2 regions of the Virgibacillus sp. JSM 102003 genome follow, and region 2 is predicted to be linked to the other one. Evidence: predicted binding sites of a transcription regulator. Region 2 holds the regulator's gene; the other holds the start of a gene.
What was found. Region 2 encodes LexA, which represses DNA repair genes until DNA is damaged. Its sites were predicted from a motif close to CGAACATATGTTCG; they were not measured.
Positions count from the first base shown of each region.

Region 1: the regulator LexA is predicted to act here: its motif matches at 4,640-4,653, upstream of parE (DNA topoisomerase IV subunit B).

Region 1 covers NZ_JBHFQH010000013.1:7,446-16,890, forward strand. Annotated here, with positions in the region: gene folE2 (GTP cyclohydrolase FolE2) at 1-651, opposite strand, end outside; gene plsY (glycerol-3-phosphate 1-O-acyltransferase PlsY) at 735-1,316, opposite strand; gene ACE1TG_RS14200 (ABC transporter ATP-binding protein) at 1,493-2,557, shown strand; gene ACE1TG_RS14205 (ABC transporter permease/substrate-binding protein) at 2,557-4,083, shown strand; gene ACE1TG_RS14210 (CoA-binding protein) at 4,098-4,511, shown strand; gene parE (DNA topoisomerase IV subunit B) at 4,711-6,663, shown strand; gene parC (DNA topoisomerase IV subunit A) at 6,724-9,174, shown strand.
Region 2 covers NZ_JBHFQH010000004.1:6,861-16,305, reverse strand. Annotated here, with positions in the region: gene mutL (DNA mismatch repair endonuclease MutL) at 1-691, shown strand, start outside; gene ACE1TG_RS05510 (Dps family protein) at 751-1,200, shown strand; gene miaA (tRNA (adenosine(37)-N6)-dimethylallyltransferase MiaA) at 1,221-2,156, shown strand; gene hfq (RNA chaperone Hfq) at 2,197-2,421, shown strand; gene spoVK (stage V sporulation protein K) at 2,541-3,464, shown strand; gene hflX (GTPase HflX) at 3,555-4,787, shown strand; gene ACE1TG_RS05485 (methionine gamma-lyase family protein) at 4,798-6,051, shown strand; gene ACE1TG_RS05480 (MerR family transcriptional regulator) at 6,140-6,520, shown strand; gene glnA (type I glutamate--ammonia ligase) at 6,553-7,890, shown strand; gene lexA (transcriptional repressor LexA) at 7,940-8,563, opposite strand; gene ACE1TG_RS05465 (YneB family resolvase-like protein) at 8,849-9,445, shown strand, end outside.

The DNA.
Region 1 (9,445 bases), on a different contig from region 2:
GTCAAAATCATCAGCTAGTGAAACAGTCATCTTTACAAGACCACGCTGATTGTGGGCGCTATACTCACTTATTTCTTTAGAGCAAGGACAGAGTGTTGTAATAAGTGATGACAGTGAAGCTTGTATAGTATATCCTTTAACATTATCATATTTCACATTGATCGTAATATCAGCATGATTCATACCTGGGAGATTCGAGTGAGGTCCTCTTCTTTCATAAAACCAAGGGAAGCTGACCTCAACTTCTGCATCCGATTGGTTTAAACGACCTGCCAAATCTTTTGTGAATGTTTTAAGTGTTAGAAGGTCAATTGTAAGTCCCTTTTGATAGTATGATTGAAGCTGTTCTGTGAATCTGCTCATATTAGTACCTTTACTTGCTTTATCTATACTGGAAGAAAATTTAAATGTTCCAATTGTTGATTGTACATTTGGTTCTAAAGTACTTGTTACGGTTATAGGATGTTTTACGTTTTTAATACCTACTTCATCGAGGTCAAATAAGAAATCTTTTTTTGTATTCTGCAGATCAGCCATCTCTCTTTTTTCACTAGGCTTCGTTCTTGGGCCGGGCTGTACAGAACCAAATAGTTTATGTCGTTGATCTTTGTCCGGTAACTGCTTTTTTGGGAATGGTTTTATTTTATCCATATCGGTGACCCCTTTCTAAACTTACATAACCATAGTATACTTAAGCAAAAATTAATATTCAATTTATTGGCTTAATAGATAGTCTACATCCATTTTATCTTTGGTTCTGTTTTATTCTTAATTCGTTTAATATTTTCACTATGACGGTAAAATACAAAAGCAGCTAAACCAGCAGTAACAATAATAAGACCTATATCTTGCAGAATAATGGAGATAATAACTGCGACAATGCCTGTAATCATTGAAGATAAGGACACGTACTTTGAAACGTATAATGTTACGATAAAAGATATGACTATAATCGTGAATAAAATGGGGCTGATACCAAGTAATATCCCCCCGGATGTTGCAACTGCTTTTCCCCCCTTTAATTTAGCAAATAAGGGATAAGTATGTCCTAAAACAGCGAATAATCCAATTGCCAGCCGGTACACCTCAGCATCAAAAAATAACGGGACAAGTGTCGCAACTGTTCCTTTTAGAATATCTGATATCGTCACAATGATACCAGCCTTTATCCCTAGAATGCGAAATGTATTTGTTGCACCAAGGTTACCACTACCGTGTTCTCGAATATCAATTTTGTAGCCAAGTTTCCCAACAATAAGTCCTGATGGGATGGATCCCAATAAATAAGCAATAATTGCAAATACTAAATATTCCACACTGTTTCCTTCCTTCCAGTAAAAATAAATTAAGCTATCTCTTATTTTACCATGAAGCAGTTAATCAAAGAACCTTTATTGTTTTAAAAATATTCCATTTCATGTTTGCAATTTACTGGTATGGGGTATAAGTTATTGTTATATTATTAAGAATTAAAATATAAAGGAAGAGGTATATGATTGAATTTAAGAATGTAAAAAAAGTATATCCAGATGGTACCGAAGCTATCAAAGACTTCTCATTGAAAGTAAATGAAGGTGAGCTTGTTACATTAATAGGGCCAAGTGGGTGTGGAAAGACGACAACTATGAAGATGATTAATCGACTTATTGAACCGACAGTGGGAAATATATACATAAATGGTCAGAATATTAATACTTACAAAATTCATGAGCTACGATGGAATATAGGATATGTACTTCAGGAAATTGCCTTATTTCCACATTTGACTATTGAGGAAAATATAGCCCTAGTTCCGGAAATGAAAAAGTGGAAACGCAAAAATATTCAGGAAAGAAACAAAAATTTGCTTAATATGGTTGGACTTGATCCGTCCACATACCAGAGAAGAATGCCTAGTGAACTTTCCGGAGGTGAACAACAGCGAATTGGTGTTATCCGTGCACTAGCTGCTGATCCGGATATAATTCTAATGGATGAGCCCTTCAGTGCGCTTGATCCAATCAGTCGCGAACAATTACAAAGCGATATCAGAAAACTGCAAAAAGAAATAAAAAAGACAATTGTTTTTGTCACGCATGATATTGATGAGGCCATGGCTCTTGGTGATAAAGTTTGTCTTATGAAAGATGGCGGGATTGTTCAGGTAGACACGCCTCAGCAACTTATTTTAAGACCAGCAAATCAATATGTAAAAGACTTTATCGGGAAAAGAAAGTCCCCATGGCAAACTGCGATTGATGTTATAGCAGATCAATCCCAATCATTTGTTATATCAAAAACAGAATTTAATAATGGAAGCTTTCTCAACCATGGATTGTATATGATAAAGGATGAGCATGATATGTTTGTTGGGGCTGTGAAGGATGGTCAAGAACAATCTGTTCAATATCTGGATAACGATATGCCACTTTATAAAGCAGCAGAGACTTTAGAAGATAGCGAGCAACATGTTTTTCCGGTATTAAAACAAGGAAAGCTAGTTGCTACACTTAGCTATAAGGATATTGTTTCATTTCTAAAAAGCAAAACTAAAATGGAAAACGGGGTGATTCACTAATGGAGGAATTTATTTCCGTTTTTCAAAGAAGACAGGATATATTACTAGAGACAATTTGGGAACACTTACAAATCTCATTAATGTCATTAGTCATTGCCATCGTTATTGCCGTTCCATTAGGGCTAGTTCTGACTAGGTATCAACGCGTGGAAGAACCAATAATTGGTATATCTGCTGTTATGCAGACGATACCAAGTTTAGCTGTTCTGGCATTTCTCATTCCATTCTTTGGTATTGGAACAACCCCTGCTATTATTGCCTTAACAGCATATGGTTTACTGCCCATTTTACGAAACACATATACGGGTATTAAAGAAGTAAACCCTGCTCTAAAAGAGGCTGCAACTGGTATGGGTATGAACTCATTGAAACGATTAACAAAAGTAGAACTGCCAATTGCGATGCCAGTTATCATGGCAGGAGTCCGTACATCCATGGTACTGATTGTTGGGACAACAACAATTGCTGCTTTAATCGGGGCCGGTGGGTTAGGTGAACTTATCCTGCTGGGGATTGATCGTGGAGCAGATTTAAACCTCATTCTGTTAGGTGCAATTCCAGCTGCCTTATTGGCAATTGTACTTGACATTATATTACGAGGCTTTGAACGTGTCTCCAGACGTACAGGTTTTAAATCTTTTATTGCCATGTTAATTATAGCTGTATTAGTGGTTTCCTCACCACTTTTCTTTACTTCTGCAAAGAAAGCAGACTTGACTATTGGAGGGAAACTTGGTTCTGAGCCAGCGATCCTAATAAACATGTACAAACTTCTAATTGAAGAAGAAACGAATTTAAATGTTAATCTTAAGCCAGGATTAGGTAAAACCTCATTTGTATTTAGTGCATTGAAAAATGGCAGCATAGATATATATCCTGAATTTACTGGAACTGCTATCGTAACTCACCTAGAACAAAAAGCGAACAGTAATAACAAACAGGAAGTATATGAGCAAGCAAGACAAGGAATGATGGAGGAGTTCGGTATGGTTATGCTGGAACCTATGAAGTTTAACAACACATATGCTGTTGCAACGACAGAAGAGATGGCCAATAAGCATAACCTGAAATCAATAGGTGACTTGAACAAAATAGAAAATGATATTACTGCTGGCTTCACACTGGAATTTAAAGACCGATATGACGGATATGTTGGAATGCAAGAGGTTTATAACCTGGATATTGCAAATGTGAAAACAATGGAACCAGGAATTCGCCAGGATGCATTAGCGAATGGAGAAGTAGATGTTATTGACGCATATGCAACAAGCAGTTATATGATAGAACAAAACTTAGTAACCCTGAACGATCCCAAGAACTTGTTTCCGCCTTATCAAGGTGCACCTTTGATGCGCCAAGACACACTTGAGAAATATCCGGAGTTAGAAAAAATATTAAATAAACTCGGGGGTAAAATAACAGATAACCAAATGCGTCAAATGAATTACCAAGTTGATTATGAAGATAGACCGCCAGAAACGGTTGCTCGTGAATATTTAGTGGAGCAAGGTCTGATTGAAAAATAAGGGAGGTACAATGAATGAAGTGGGAAAACCCATCTAATGATTCAATTAAAGATGTCTTAGACTCTTCAAGAAATATAGCAGTTGTGGGTCTCTCCGATAAACCTGCCAGGACATCTTATCAAATTTCAAAAATAATGCAGGATAAAGGTTATAAAATTATTCCGGTTAACCCTACAATAGATAATGTACTCGGGGAGAAAGCTTATAATTCGCTAACTGATGTAAAAGAGCCGATTGATATTATTAATGTGTTCAGGCGATCAGAATTTTTACCAGCAATTGCAGAAGAAGCTGCAAAAACAGACTGTAAAGTGTTCTGGGCCCAGCAAGGTCTCATAAACCAGGAAGCATATGATTATTTAAAAGAACGTGACTTTATGGTTATAATGGATATGTGCATAAAGGTAGCACATTCCATTCTCGTTTAAGAAAATTGTTTTGAGAATGGCCTTGATTGGTCATTCTTTTTTTGCGCTCTACTTAAATTATAGTATACTTATTAACGTGCCTTAGGTTAGTATGGTTAATATACTATTGAAGAATTATTTTACATTTACAAACGCTTGTTCTAATATAAAAATATTATAAAAAACAAATTATAAAGTTCGGAGAGGAGTCTGCAGCTGAATGGTAAAGCAATCATTACAATACACAGATGATTCAATTCAAGTATTAGAAGGACTTGAGGCTGTAAGGAAAAGACCTGGAATGTATATAGGCAGTACAGATCAACGGGGATTACATCATTTGGTTTTTGAGATAGTTGATAATGCTGTGGATGAAGCATTAGCAGGTTATGGCGATGTAATTAAAGTGACAGTACATAGGGATAACAGCATATCCGTCGAAGATACCGGGAGAGGCATACCAACCGGTACCCATAGCACAGGTAAGCCAACACCAGAAGTAATCTTCACAGTGTTGCATGCTGGAGGTAAATTTGGACAAGGTGGCTACAAAACAAGCGGTGGCTTGCATGGTGTTGGGGCATCCGTAGTAAATGCGCTTTCTGAATGGCTGGAAGTAACCATTTTCCGTGATGGGAATAAATACATTCAGCGATTTGAAAACGGTGGAAAGCCATCCGGTTCACTTGAGAAAATAGGAAAAACCAAAAAGAAAGGTACCATAATTCATTTTAAGCCGGACCCAAGTATTTTTTCAGTAACAGTTTACAATTTTGAAACATTAACTGAACGTTTACGTGAGGCTGCATTTTTATTAAAAGGATTGAAAATCGAGTTATCAGATGAACGATACCAGGTTAAAGAAGAATATCAGTTTCCAGACGGGCTTGAATCTTTTGTTTCTTATTTGAATGAAGAAAAGGATACACTACATCCCGTTGTATCGTTTGAAGGGGAACAACAAGGGCTTGAGGTTGATTTTGCATTCCAATTCAATGATGGATTTGCAGAAAGCATGCTATCTTTTGTGAATCATGTACGAACACAAGATGGTGGGACACATGAATCCGGTGCACGAACTGGAATAACACGGATATTTAATGATTATGCCAGAAAAAATGCTCTCCTTAAGGAGAAAGATAAAAACTTAGAAGGTACAGACATTCGTGAAGGATTTACAGCTATTGTTTCGGTACGTATACCAGAAGAAAAATTACAATTTGAAGGTCAGACAAAAAGCAAACTCGGAACTACAGAGGCACGCTCAGCGGTAGATTCAGTCGTCTCCGAAAAATTATCTTATTTTTTGGAAGAAAACCCTGACGTTGCGAGCATGTTAGTTCGAAAGGCTGTTAAAGCAAAGGAAGCACGTGAAGCCGCAAGAAAAGCCAGGGAAGATGCAAGATCTGGTAAAAAGAAAAAGCGTAAAGATACATTGTTAAGCGGGAAGCTTACTCCTGCTCAATCCAGGAATCCAAAACAGAATGAGCTCTATTTAGTTGAGGGTGATTCTGCTGGAGGTTCTGCAAAACAAGGTCGGGACCGCAAGTTCCAAGCCGTATTGCCATTACGTGGTAAAGTTATTAATACAGAAAAGGCTAAATTAGAAGATGTATTTAAAAACGAAGAAATTTCCACAATCATTCATACCATCGGTGCGGGTGTTGGAGGAGATTTCGATTTAGAGGATGTTCAATACGATAAGATTATTATTATGACAGACGCCGATACAGATGGCGCTCATATTCAAGTATTGCTATTAACATTCTTCTATCGGTATATGCGTTCTCTGGTTGAGGCAGGAAAGATTTATATTGCTCTACCACCACTTTATAAAATTTCTAAAGGTAAAGGCAAAAAGGAAAGAGTTGTATATGCTTGGGATGACGATGAAATGAAAGAAGCGATAAAGGAATTTAAGAATGGCTATATTATTCAGAGATATAAAGGTCTTGGTGAAATGAATGCGGACCAGTTATGGGAAACGACGATGAACCCAGAGAGCAGAACTTTCATCCGTGTAACGATTGAAGATTTAGCTCGTGCAGAAAGACGAGTCACTACCTTAATGGGCGATAAAGTTGACCCAAGAAGAAAATGGATTGAAGGAAATGTTCAATTTGGTATGGCAGAAGACGCTAGTATTTTAGAGAACGATAAAATTCACACGTAAATATCATTTTAAAAAAGATATAAGAGAGAATTTGAAAGAGATTAACAAGGGGGGATTGGTTTGTCACAACCTGAAAAATATTTAGACCTTCCACTCGAGGAAGTAATTGGTGATAGATTTGGAAGGTATAGTAAATATATAATTCAAGATCGTGCACTACCAGACGCGCGTGACGGATTAAAACCTGTTCAGCGCAGAATATTGTATGCAATGTATGAAGAGAAAAATACGCATGATAAGAATTTTCGTAAGGCAGCTAAAACGGTTGGTACCGTTATCGGGAATTATCATCCACATGGCGATTCTTCCGTTTATGAAGCAATGGTTCGCCTAAGTCAGGAATGGAAAGTTAGAAATGATTTAGTTGAAATGCATGGTAATAACGGTAGTATCGATGGCGACCCACCTGCTGCCATGCGTTATACCGAGGCAAGGCTTTCCAGTATTGCCTCAGAGCTTCTCCGGGATATAGGCAAAGACACAGTTGATTTTATTCCAAACTTTGATGACACAATTACAGAACCAGTTGTGTTACCAGCCAAGTTTCCGAATTTACTTGTGAATGGCTCCACAGGTATTTCTTCAGGTTATGCAACAGATATCCCGCCACATAACCTTTCAGAGGTCATTGATGCAGTTATTATGAAAATAGATAAACCGTCTGCTGATTTAGAAGATTTAATGACTGTTATAAAAGGACCTGATTTTCCGACTGGCGGGATTATTCAAGGTATTGATGGAATTAAAAAAGCATACGAAACAGGAAAAGGTAAAGTCATTGTGCGGGGGAAAGCGAAGGTAGAAGATGTTCGTGGTAACCGCCAGCAGATTGTAATTGACGAAATTCCTTTTGAGGTTAATAAAGCTAATATGGTTAAAAAGATGGATGAATTACGAATTGACCGAAAAGTGGAAGGTATTGCTGAAGTACGTGATGAGACAGACCGAACGGGACTGCGTGTAGTTATTGAATTGAAAAAAGGTACTAATAGTCAAGGTGTGTTGAATTATTTATATAAAAATACAGATTTGCAGGTAACCTATCATTTCAACATGGTAGCAATACAGGATAAAACTCCTAAATTATTATCACTGCCCCAGATTCTGGACGCTTATATTGCACATCAAAAAGAAGTAGTAACTAGACAAACTATTTTTGATCTGAAAAAAGCAAATGACCGTTCACATATCGTTGAAGGCTTAATCAAAGCAATATCGATTCTAGACAAACTTATCGCAACAATTCGTGCATCAAAAGATAAATCAGATGCTAAAAAACGCATTATATCAGCATATGACTTCTCTGAGGCACAAGCTGAAGCAATTGTTATGCTGCAATTGTATCGTTTAACAAATACTGATATAACGTCTCTTGAAAAAGAAGCGGATGAATTAAGGAAAGCAATTGATGAACTTGAGTCAATTTTGTCAAGTGATAAGAAACTCTTCCAAACAATCAAGAAGGACTTAAAACAGTTAAAGAAATCGTTTGCTGATAGCAGGAAAACAGTAATTGAAGAAAAAATTGAAGAGTTAACTTTTAATATTGAAGTTACTGTTGCAAGTGAAGATGTATTAGTATCAACTACAAGGGATGGTTATGTTAAACGGACAAGCATCCGCTCCTATGGCGCTTCGAATGGAGAAGATTTTGCCATGAAGGATGAGGATTACCTTGTTGGTTTAACGGAGTTAAACACTACAGATAATTTACTTTTATTCACTAATAAAGGTAAATATATTTACATCCCTGTACATGCTTTACCAGATATCAGGTGGAAGGATCTTGGACAGCATATCTCCAATATCGTGAGTATCGACAAAGATGAACGAATTATACAGGGTATACCGGTACGCGAATTTAACGATGAAAATTATCTTGTTTTCTTCACAAAAAATGGTATGGTTAAACGAAGTGAATTATCACTATATAATGCACAGCGGTACTCCAAAGCACTTATTGCTTTAAACCTTAAAGGTGATGATGAAGTAGTAAATGTGTTTCAGACAGATGGGAATTCTGACGTGTTTGTTGCTTCAAATAAAGGATATGGTTTATGGTATCACGAGTCTGAAATATCTGTAGTTGGTCAGCGTGCTGCAGGTGTTAAAGCAATGAAGCTAAAAGATGATGAATATGTTGTAAATGGTCAAGTATTTGATGACCTATCAGAGCCATCGATTGTGGTCGTAACCCAACGTGGTGCATGCAAGCGAATGAGGCTTCGGGAATTTGAAAAGTCCAGCCGTGCTAAACGGGGACTCATCATGCTACGTGAATTGAAAAGTAAACCTCACCGTGTAAAAGGGCTATTTATGGTCGATGAAAATGATACGATAAGCATAAGAACCACTAATGGCAATACACATAGCATATACCCATTAGAATTATCTACTAGTGATCGCTACAGCAACGGATCATTCGTAATAGATAGCGATAACGAAGGTGAGGTAAGTGAAGTCTGGAAGGAAGCTTTTTACAGAAAACCATTTGATGAAACAACCGAATAATTTATTAGAAGAGGCTTGGTATTTCTACAAGCCTCTTTTTCATTCTATAGGAACTTATAAAATTTAAGTGCTGTGGTTAATTGGACATCAGAATCAGCGACGTCCAGCTCCGATGTACAGGACGTCGCGTTCTCACCGGCCATCGCCTAGCGCCTAGTGGACTTCCCTCCCCGTGTCTACAATTATGAAATAAAGGATGTTCGACTAAAACCACCACATCCTGTGGCAACGTCGACCCATCCGCAGCGCTGAGCACAGTCCATACGGCGCT
Region 2 (9,445 bases):
AGTTATGGAGCAATCAAATTCGACTAATAATGGTTTTCAACAAGAGCACGATATCACTAATGAAATTCCTGCTGATGTAGAGCCAGCAGTGTTCAAAGAAGAACAGCCGCGCGTCCCTACAATGTATCCAATTGGTCAACTCCATGGTACTTATATTCTGGCTCAAAATGAAAATGGACTATATATGATTGATCAGCACGCTGCACAAGAACGTATAAAATATGAGTTTTTTAAAACGAAGCTTGGTAAAACAGTTAATGAGTCTCAGGAGTTATTAATGCCTTTAACATTTGACTTCTCCAAACAAGAGTCTATCTTTATTGATCATTATAAAAGTGAACTTGAAAAAGTAGGTCTATTTTTCGAGTCATTTGGAAATCAATCCTACATTATTCGATCATACCCAACATGGTTTCCTGAAGGTTTTGAAGAAGAGATAATCCGGGAGATGATTGATCAGGTTATGGATGATGAACGGATAAATGTTGAGAAAATAAGAGAAGATGCAGCTATTTTAATGTCGTGCAAACGCTCAATTAAGGCCAATCATTATCTAAACCAGGAAGACATGTTTCGATTACTGGAAGATTTACGTAAGTCAACTGATCCATTTACATGTCCGCATGGTCGGCCAATCATTGTTCATTATTCTTCCTATGAATTGGAAAAAATGTTCAAACGAGTGATGTAAGGAATTGAATAAAAGAAGCACACCTCGTAAAAACTATAGGAAAAACAGCGAGGTGTGTTATGGAAAATCAGAAGCTAATAAACTTTTTAAATCAATTGTTGTCTAATTACTTTGTCATGTATGTGAAGCTCCATCGTTATCACTGGTTCGTTCAGGGAAAACACTTTTACCAGTTGCACGAAGTTTTTGAAGAGATGTATAAAACCACGGCAAGCGACTTGGATGAAATAGCTGAGCGAGTGTTAATGATCGATGGCAAACCCCTGGCAACAATGGTTAAATACATAAAAGAATCAACACTTGAGGAAGCAACTGCCGATGATAAAGAAGACGAGATTATAAGACAGCTAATTAGTGACTATAAACAGATTATTAATGAAATAAAGGCTGAAGGTATTCCTGAAGCTTCCGATCAAAAAGATGAGCCAACAGTGGATTTGCTTGTGACATTACAAGGAAAATTAGAAAAGCATATTTGGATGTTACATGCATATCTTGCGTATGAATAAAGAAATATAGGGGAATGATAATGAAAAAACCAGTTATTGCGATTATTGGACCAACTGCTGTTGGAAAAACTAGACTTAGCGTAGAAGTTGCCAAAGCGTTCAATGGAGAGATTATAAGTGGTGACTCTATGCAGGTATACGAGGGTTTGGATATCGGTACAGCAAAAATTACTGAGGAAGAAAAACAGGGCATTCCTCATTATATGATTGATACTAAACGTCCTTATGACTCATTCTCGGTTGCTGATTATCAGGTGCTTGTCCAACAATATATAGACGAAATCAGTTCACATCAAAGGTTGCCGATAATAGCTGGTGGAAGCGGATTATATATTCAAGCAGCATTATATGATTACAACTTTTCAAATCAAAAACGAGACGACGAAGTGACAAAGAGACTGGAAGAAGATCTTAATAATAACGGTGGCTTATCATTACATAACCGATTAAAAGAAATCGATCCTAATCAAGCTGCAAAAATTCACCCAAACAATCATCGAAGAGTTATTCGTGCGCTGGAAATCTATCAAACAACCGGATTGACTATGACAGCATATCAAGAACAACAGAAAAGGGAGTCACCATATAATCCCATCTTTATAGGTTTGGAGATGGACCGGAAACTTTTATATCAACGAATAAATGCCCGAGTTGACGACATGCTTAAACATGGCCTATTAGATGAGGTTGAAATGCTTTATAAACAAGGATTGGAAAATTGCCAATCTATGAGAGGAATTGGTTATAAAGAGTTTATTCCCTACTTTAAAGGGGAACAATCGTTAATACAAGCTACGGAAACATTGAAGAAAAACTCCAGAAGATTTGCTAAACGTCAATACACATGGTTTAAAAATAAGCTGGATGTACACTGGTATTCAATAACTCCAGAAACAATTGATGAAACATTTAGAAAAATTTTAGATGATTTAGCAGGAATGTTAAGAAGAATATAGAAGTATTTATATACAGATATAGAATAGAGGAGGATGTGCGATGGCGCAGTCAGTAAACATTCAGGATCAATATTTAAATCAGCTTAGAAAGGATCATATTTCAACAACGGTTTTTTTAACAAATGGATTTCAATTAAGAGGGATATTAAAAGCCTTTGATAATTTTACGGTCCTGCTTGAGACAGACGGAAAACAACAACTAATCTTTAAACATGCAATATCTACCTTTGCACCAGTGAAAAATGTAGAACTTGAAAAAGAATAATAAATGTAACGGACGCTCTTATTTTAACAGGGGTCCGTTTTTAATATTGTTGAGCTTCTAGGCGTTTGTCACATCTTTTTTATATGCCGCGTATACTAACGTGACTAAGGGGTGATGATGTGGAAACGCAAAAACTTCAAAAGAAAAATGGGCAGATTAATATTGTCCTGCATGATAAAAATAATGCATCATTTGAAAATACCAGCCGATTTGCTGATGCAGAGGAAAGTCCATTTTCACATATTGATTCAGAATTTTCATCATTCATAGGAATGGAGAAATTAAAGAAGACTATAAAAGAAATATACGCCACTATTGTAATAAATGAAAAACGAAAAGAAATGGGTCTCACTTGTTCGAAACAGGTGCTTCATATGCTATTTAAAGGTAATCCCGGAACAGGTAAAACAACTGTAGCCAGGAAACTTGCCAAGATGTATTTTGAGATGGGCCTCCTTTCAAAGGGGCATTTTATAGAAGCCGAACGTGCAGACCTGGTTGGTGAATATATTGGTCAAACTGCTCAGAAAACACGTGCCATTATTCAAAAGGCTATGGGTGGCATTTTGTTCGTTGATGAAGCTTATTCACTGGCACGTGGAGGGGAAAAGGACTTTGGAAAAGAAGCAATTGATACATTGGTGAAACATATGGAGGATAATCATAACGACTTTGTACTGATTTTAGCAGGATACCCATATGAAATGGATCGTTTCCTGACCCTTAACCCTGGTCTAAAGTCAAGATTTCCATTTATATTGAATTTCCAGGATTATGAAGTGAATCAATTAACAAAAATCGCAAAGCAGATGGTTCATGACCGTGAATATGAACTTACAAATGAGGCAGAATGGAAACTGCGAACCCATCTATATAAAAAGAAGCAGGAAACCCATCGTAATTTCTCTAATGCAAGATATGTTCGTAATGTTATTGAACAATCAATTAGGCTTCATGCTGTTCGATTATTAAACAATGAAAATTTCACCGTTAACGATTTAATTCAGCTAACAGGAACTGATCTCTCACTAGATGAAGAATGACATGTCAATTGTGATGTGAAAGGTTCTTTGCTAAGATAAAAATAAGAAACCACAAAAAATGACGGCCGGATAGAGGAAGAGGTATTTATAATGTCTGAACAAATATTAATAATTGCTGTTAAGATGCAGGAGCAAAATGATGATCGTTTTAAATCTTCTTTGGAAGAACTAAACGCGTTATGTAAAACGGCTGGTGGTACTGTACAAAAAGTAATGACACAAAACCGTCAGAAGATTCATCCTGCATATTATATTGGTGAAGGAAAAATGGAAGAAATAAATGAAGCAGTTGATGAAAATGAAATAAATCTTGTTGTATCAAACGATGAGTTATCTGCTGGGCAATTGCGTAATTTAAGTGATCGATTTGGTGTAAGGGTGATTGATCGCAGTCAGCTAATATTGGATATATTTGCGCAACGTGCACATACAAAGGAAGGTAAACTGCAAGTTGAACTAGCACAGCTTGAGTATATGTTGCCAAGATTGCATGGTCAAGGGGAGGCAATGTCTCGTTTGGGGGCTGGTATTGGAACACGTGGACCAGGTGAAACGAAACTGGAAACAGACCAGCGCCATATCAGACGACGAATATTCGATATTAAAAGACGGTTAAAATTAGTTGTGCAGCAGCGTGAACAATATCGTAAACGCAGAAAAACAAATGATGCATTTCAAATTGCCATCGTTGGTTATACCAACGCCGGGAAATCCACATTATTTAACCGGTTAACAAAAAGCAGCTCACATGAAGAGAATCAGTTATTTGCAACACTTGACCCATTGACAAGAAGGATTCAGCTGCCGTCAGGGTTTCAGACGCTTGTAACAGATACTGTTGGTTTTATTCAGGATCTGCCAACATCACTGGTAGCTTCTTTTAAATCAACGTTGGAAGAAGTAACAGAAGCGGATTTTATTTTACATGTAGTAGACGCTTCGAACTCAGATCTTGAACAGCATCAGCATACGGTAAGTAATTTACTGCGTGAATTGAATGCACATACTATACCGATGCTGACCGTTTACAATAAATGCGATAGGATTGATACTGATTTCATTGCAATGAATCACCCTAATATCCTTGTTAGTGCGTTTGATCAAAATGATATTCTAAAGCTTCAACTAAAAATTGAAAAAATTCTAAGAGATGAATGGGATTGGTATAAAACTGATTTAACACCTGACCAGGGGAAGATGCTGAACCGGTTGGAACATGAGACAATAATAAGTGACCGTTTCTATGAAGAAGAACAGGATAAGTATGTGGTAAAAGGATACATGCGACAAGAACACCCACTACAAAGTTTATTAAAGGAGTAATAATGTACTAATGACCAAACAATTAATGAAACAGGCAGAAGCGGATTGCGCTGCACAACATAAGAATGTTGTGGCTATAGCAGAAACCAATCAGAAGCGGGTACTGGATTCTTTTCAGAAGAACCGAGTTAGTGATAGTCATTTTAACCCAACTACTGGATACGGCTATGATGACTTAGGAAGAGAAACGTTAGAAGCTGTATATTCGGATGTGTTTGGTGGTGAAGATGCGCTTGTCAGACCACAGATTGTTTCAGGAACCCATGCAATATCAACAGCATTATTCGGTTTATTGAGACCTGATGATGAACTACTGTATGTTACTGGCAAGCCATATGATACGTTAGAGTCCGTAATTGGAGTCCATGAAACAAATACAGGGTCATTAACTGATTTCAACATCATATACAGTGAATTAGATTTATTAGAAGATGGAAAAGTTAATTATAATGGAATAAAACAAAAGATTTCCCAGCAAACAAAAGTAATTGGTATACAACGATCAAAAGGATATGATGATAGACCGTCATTCACAATTGATGAAATAGAGGAAATGGTTACCTTTATAAAAGGTATAAATAAAGACTTAATTGTTTTTGTAGACAATTGTTATGGAGAGTTTGTAGAAGAGAAAGAACCATTACATGTAGGTGCAGATATTATTGCTGGTTCGCTAATTAAAAATCCGGGAGGTGGAATAGTACGAGCTGGAGGATACATAGCAGGAAAAAAAGACCTCGTACTTCAGTGTGCTCACCGTTTAACTGCCCCAGGTCTTGGAAAGGAAACTGGGGCAACGCTTAATATGCTGCAGGAAATGTTTCAAGGATTATTCCTGGCACCTCACATTGTTGGGGAAGCATTGAAAGGAGCAATTCTGACTGCAAGATTTATAGAGTTAGTCGGATTTAAGACAAGCCCTCATTACAAAGCTGAACGCACAGACTTAATACAGTCTGTTACATTTGGTAATCAGGAAAATATGATCGCCTTTTGCCAGGCGATTCAACACAGTTCACCAATCAATTCATTTGTAACACCTTACCCGAGTGAAATTCCTGGTTATCAGGATAAGGTGATTATGGCAGCTGGTACATTTGTGCAAGGAGCGAGTCTCGAGCTAACAGCTGATGGACCAATCAGGGAACCATATACAGCATTTGTTCAAGGTGGATTAACTTATTCGCATGTAAAATTGGCTTTAGTAGCCGCAGTGGAAAAGTTAATGGATAGTGGTTTGGTAACAATTGAAAAACAAATGTAGAAAACCATGTTAAGTAAGTTAACATTAATTTGACAATAAACATTACATATGCTATTATTATTTTAGATGATTAAAAGGAGGTATTATAATGGACGATCAAGATAGACGTTCAATGCCTTTATTTTCAATAAGTATTGTTAAAAAATTAACTGAATTGACAGCAAGACAGATTCGATATTATGAAGAACATAATTTAATTCATCCTGAGAGATCTACCGGCAACCAACGTTTATTTTCTTTTAATGATGTTGATCGATTATTAGAAATAAAAAATCTGATGGACAGAGGAATTAATTTAGCTGGTATTAAGCACATCATAACAGAAGAAAATACACAAAATAATGAAAAAGCTAAACCTCAGATATCAGATCGTCAATTACGTACAATGCTGAAGAATGAGTTAATGGATGCAGGGAGAATGGGAAAGTCGAGCATGCGTCAAGGAGAGCTTTCTCGATTTTTTCACTAAATATATATAAAAATATACTAGGAGGCAGTTAGATGAGTTCAGATTTTACCAAAGAACAAATTATGAAGAAAATAGAGGAGGAAAATGTCCGGTTTGTCCGCTTGCAATTTACAGACATGCTTGGAACAATCAAAAATGTTGAGATTCCACTTAGTCAGTTGGACAAAGCCTTAGATAATAAGATGATGTTTGACGGTTCTTCTATTGAAGGATTTGTTCGTATTGAAGAATCAGATATGTACTTATATCCTGATTTAAATACATTTGTGGTATTTCCATGGACTTCTGATAAAGGGAAGGTAGCTCGTTTTATTTGCGATATTTATAATCCGGATGGTACGCCATTTGAAGGTTGCCCGAGGTATAATCTAAAACGAAACCTTAAGAAAATGGAAGATTTAGGTTTTGATGCATTTAATATTGGAACAGAGCCAGAGTTCTTTTTATTCAAGCTTGATGAAAAAGGTGACCCGTCAATGGAATTGAATGACCGTGGTGGTTACTTCGATTTGGCACCAACCGACCTTGGAGAGAATTGCCGAAGAGATATTGTGCTTGAGTTGGAAGAAATGGGATTTGAAATCGAGGCATCGCATCACGAAGTTGCACCTGGACAACATGAAATTGATTTTAAATACTCTGATGCAGTTAAGCATTGTGATGACATTCAAACATTTAAGCTTGCAGTAAAAACAATTGCAAGGAAACATAATCTGCATGCAACATTCATGCCTAAACCATTATTCGGAGTAAATGGATCTGGAATGCATGTTAATATGTCTTTATTTAAAGATGGTGAAAATAGCTTCTTCGATACAACAGGAGATATGCAGCTTAGCGATGTCGCTTACCAATTTACTGCGGGTGTCATTAAACATGCTACAAACTTTACAGCTGTTACAAATCCAACTGTTAATTCATTTAAGAGACTTGTGCCGGGATATGAGGCTCCTTGTTACGTTGCATGGTCTGGGACAAATCGAAGCCCACTTATTCGAATTCCATATTCGAGAGGTTTGAGTACAAGAATTGAAGTTAGAAGTGTTGATCCTGCAGCTAATCCATATATGGCCATGGCCGTATTACTTGCGTCTGGATTAGAAGGCGTCAGCAAGAAATTAACACCACCTACTTCTGTAGACCGTAATATTTATATGATGGATAAAGAAGAACGCGAGAAAAACGGTATAAAAGATTTACCTGCAACACTTATGGATGCGTTAGAAGAACTTCAAAAAGATAAAGTAGTTACCGATGCATTAGGCGAACACTTATACGAACACTTTATAGAAGCAAAAGAAATCGAATGGGACATGTTCCGTACGACTGTTCACCCTTGGGAAAGAGAACAATATCTATCAACATATTAAAGGCTATATAAAAAAGGCTTTCGTCATTTTAATGACGGAAGCCTTTTTCTTATTGAATATTACGGTATAAGCCGATTACCTTACCTAGAATTGTTACATTTTGATAGATGAGAGGATTCATTGTGGCATTCTCCGGCTGCAAACGTATTTGATTTTTTTCTTTAAAAAATCGCTTTACAGTTGCCTCGTCTTCATCAGTCATTGCTACAACAATTTCTCCGTTTTGTGCAGTATTTTGCTGTTTAACAATTACCATATCCCCATCTAAAATGCCAGCTTCTATCATACTTTCACCCTCAATAATGAGAACAAAAAGGTTATCATCAGGTCCGGCACTGGAACTAGGTAATGGAACGAATTCTTCAATGTTTTCTACTGCGGTAATTGGTATCCCGGCAGTAACTTTACCAATAACTGGTGCATATCTTGCTTCTTCTCTAGGAATTTGACTTTCTTCAGATAGATCTAAAACCTCAATAGCTCTAGGCTTAGTAGGGTCTCTTCTAATAAAACCTTTACTTTCAAGCCTTGCCAAATGCCCATGGACAGTTGAACTTGAAGCAAGTCCGACTGCTTCTGCAATCTCTCGAACTGATGGCGGATAACCTTTGCCATTCACTTCTTCTTTAATATAATCAAGTATTGTTTCTTGCCTTTTAGAAAGTTTATTCATCTATCATACACCTCGCGCATAGGATTTATTAATGATAGTTTATCACCTATTTTTGGAAAAAGCAAACATTCGTTCGAAAAACTGTTGACAAGATCGTATGTTCGTATATAATGATTAATAGAGGAAGATGCGAACAGAAGTTCTTATTATAAAAAGGAAGGACTGATTAATATGTTTGAAAAAGTAACAAAAACAGATATATTTTATTTAGTTGCTTTTACTTTGGCGTTAGGTTTCTTGTATTTCTCCATGATAACCAGTGCATAGCATAAGGAGCGTATAAAATTGAATGCAATAATCTATTGTCGTGTAAGTACCGACAAAAAAGTACAAGAGACATCTTTAAATAGACAGAAAGAAGAGTTAATGGCTCTTGCGAACAAACATCAGCTTACCGTTGTAGATTCTATTGAAGAACAAGAGAGCGGGTATGAGATAAATAGAGATGGTATTTTTCAGATGCTTGAGTCTTTTTCCGAAAAGAAGGCTGAATGTTTGTTAGTACAGGATGAAACGAGGTTAGGGCGGGGTAATACTAAAATTGCCTTGTTTCATCAATTACAAAAATTAAATATTTCCATCTATACAGGTATACAAGGTGGAGAAATTGAGTTGTCAGAATCAGATTCAATGGTTCTGCAAATAGTCGGTATAGTAGAAGAATACCAACGTAAAATCCATAATACGAAAATTAAGCGCGGTATGAAAAAGGCAATAGATGGGGGATTTGACCCAAGTGAAAACCTATCAAATCGTCACCATGCTCCTGGAAGAGAGCGAAAAGAATTTCCAATAGAAGAAGTTGTCCGAATGAGACAAAATAACTTAACATTTAAGGAAATTACAACTACATTAAATGGTTTAGGTCATCCGGTTTCCAAA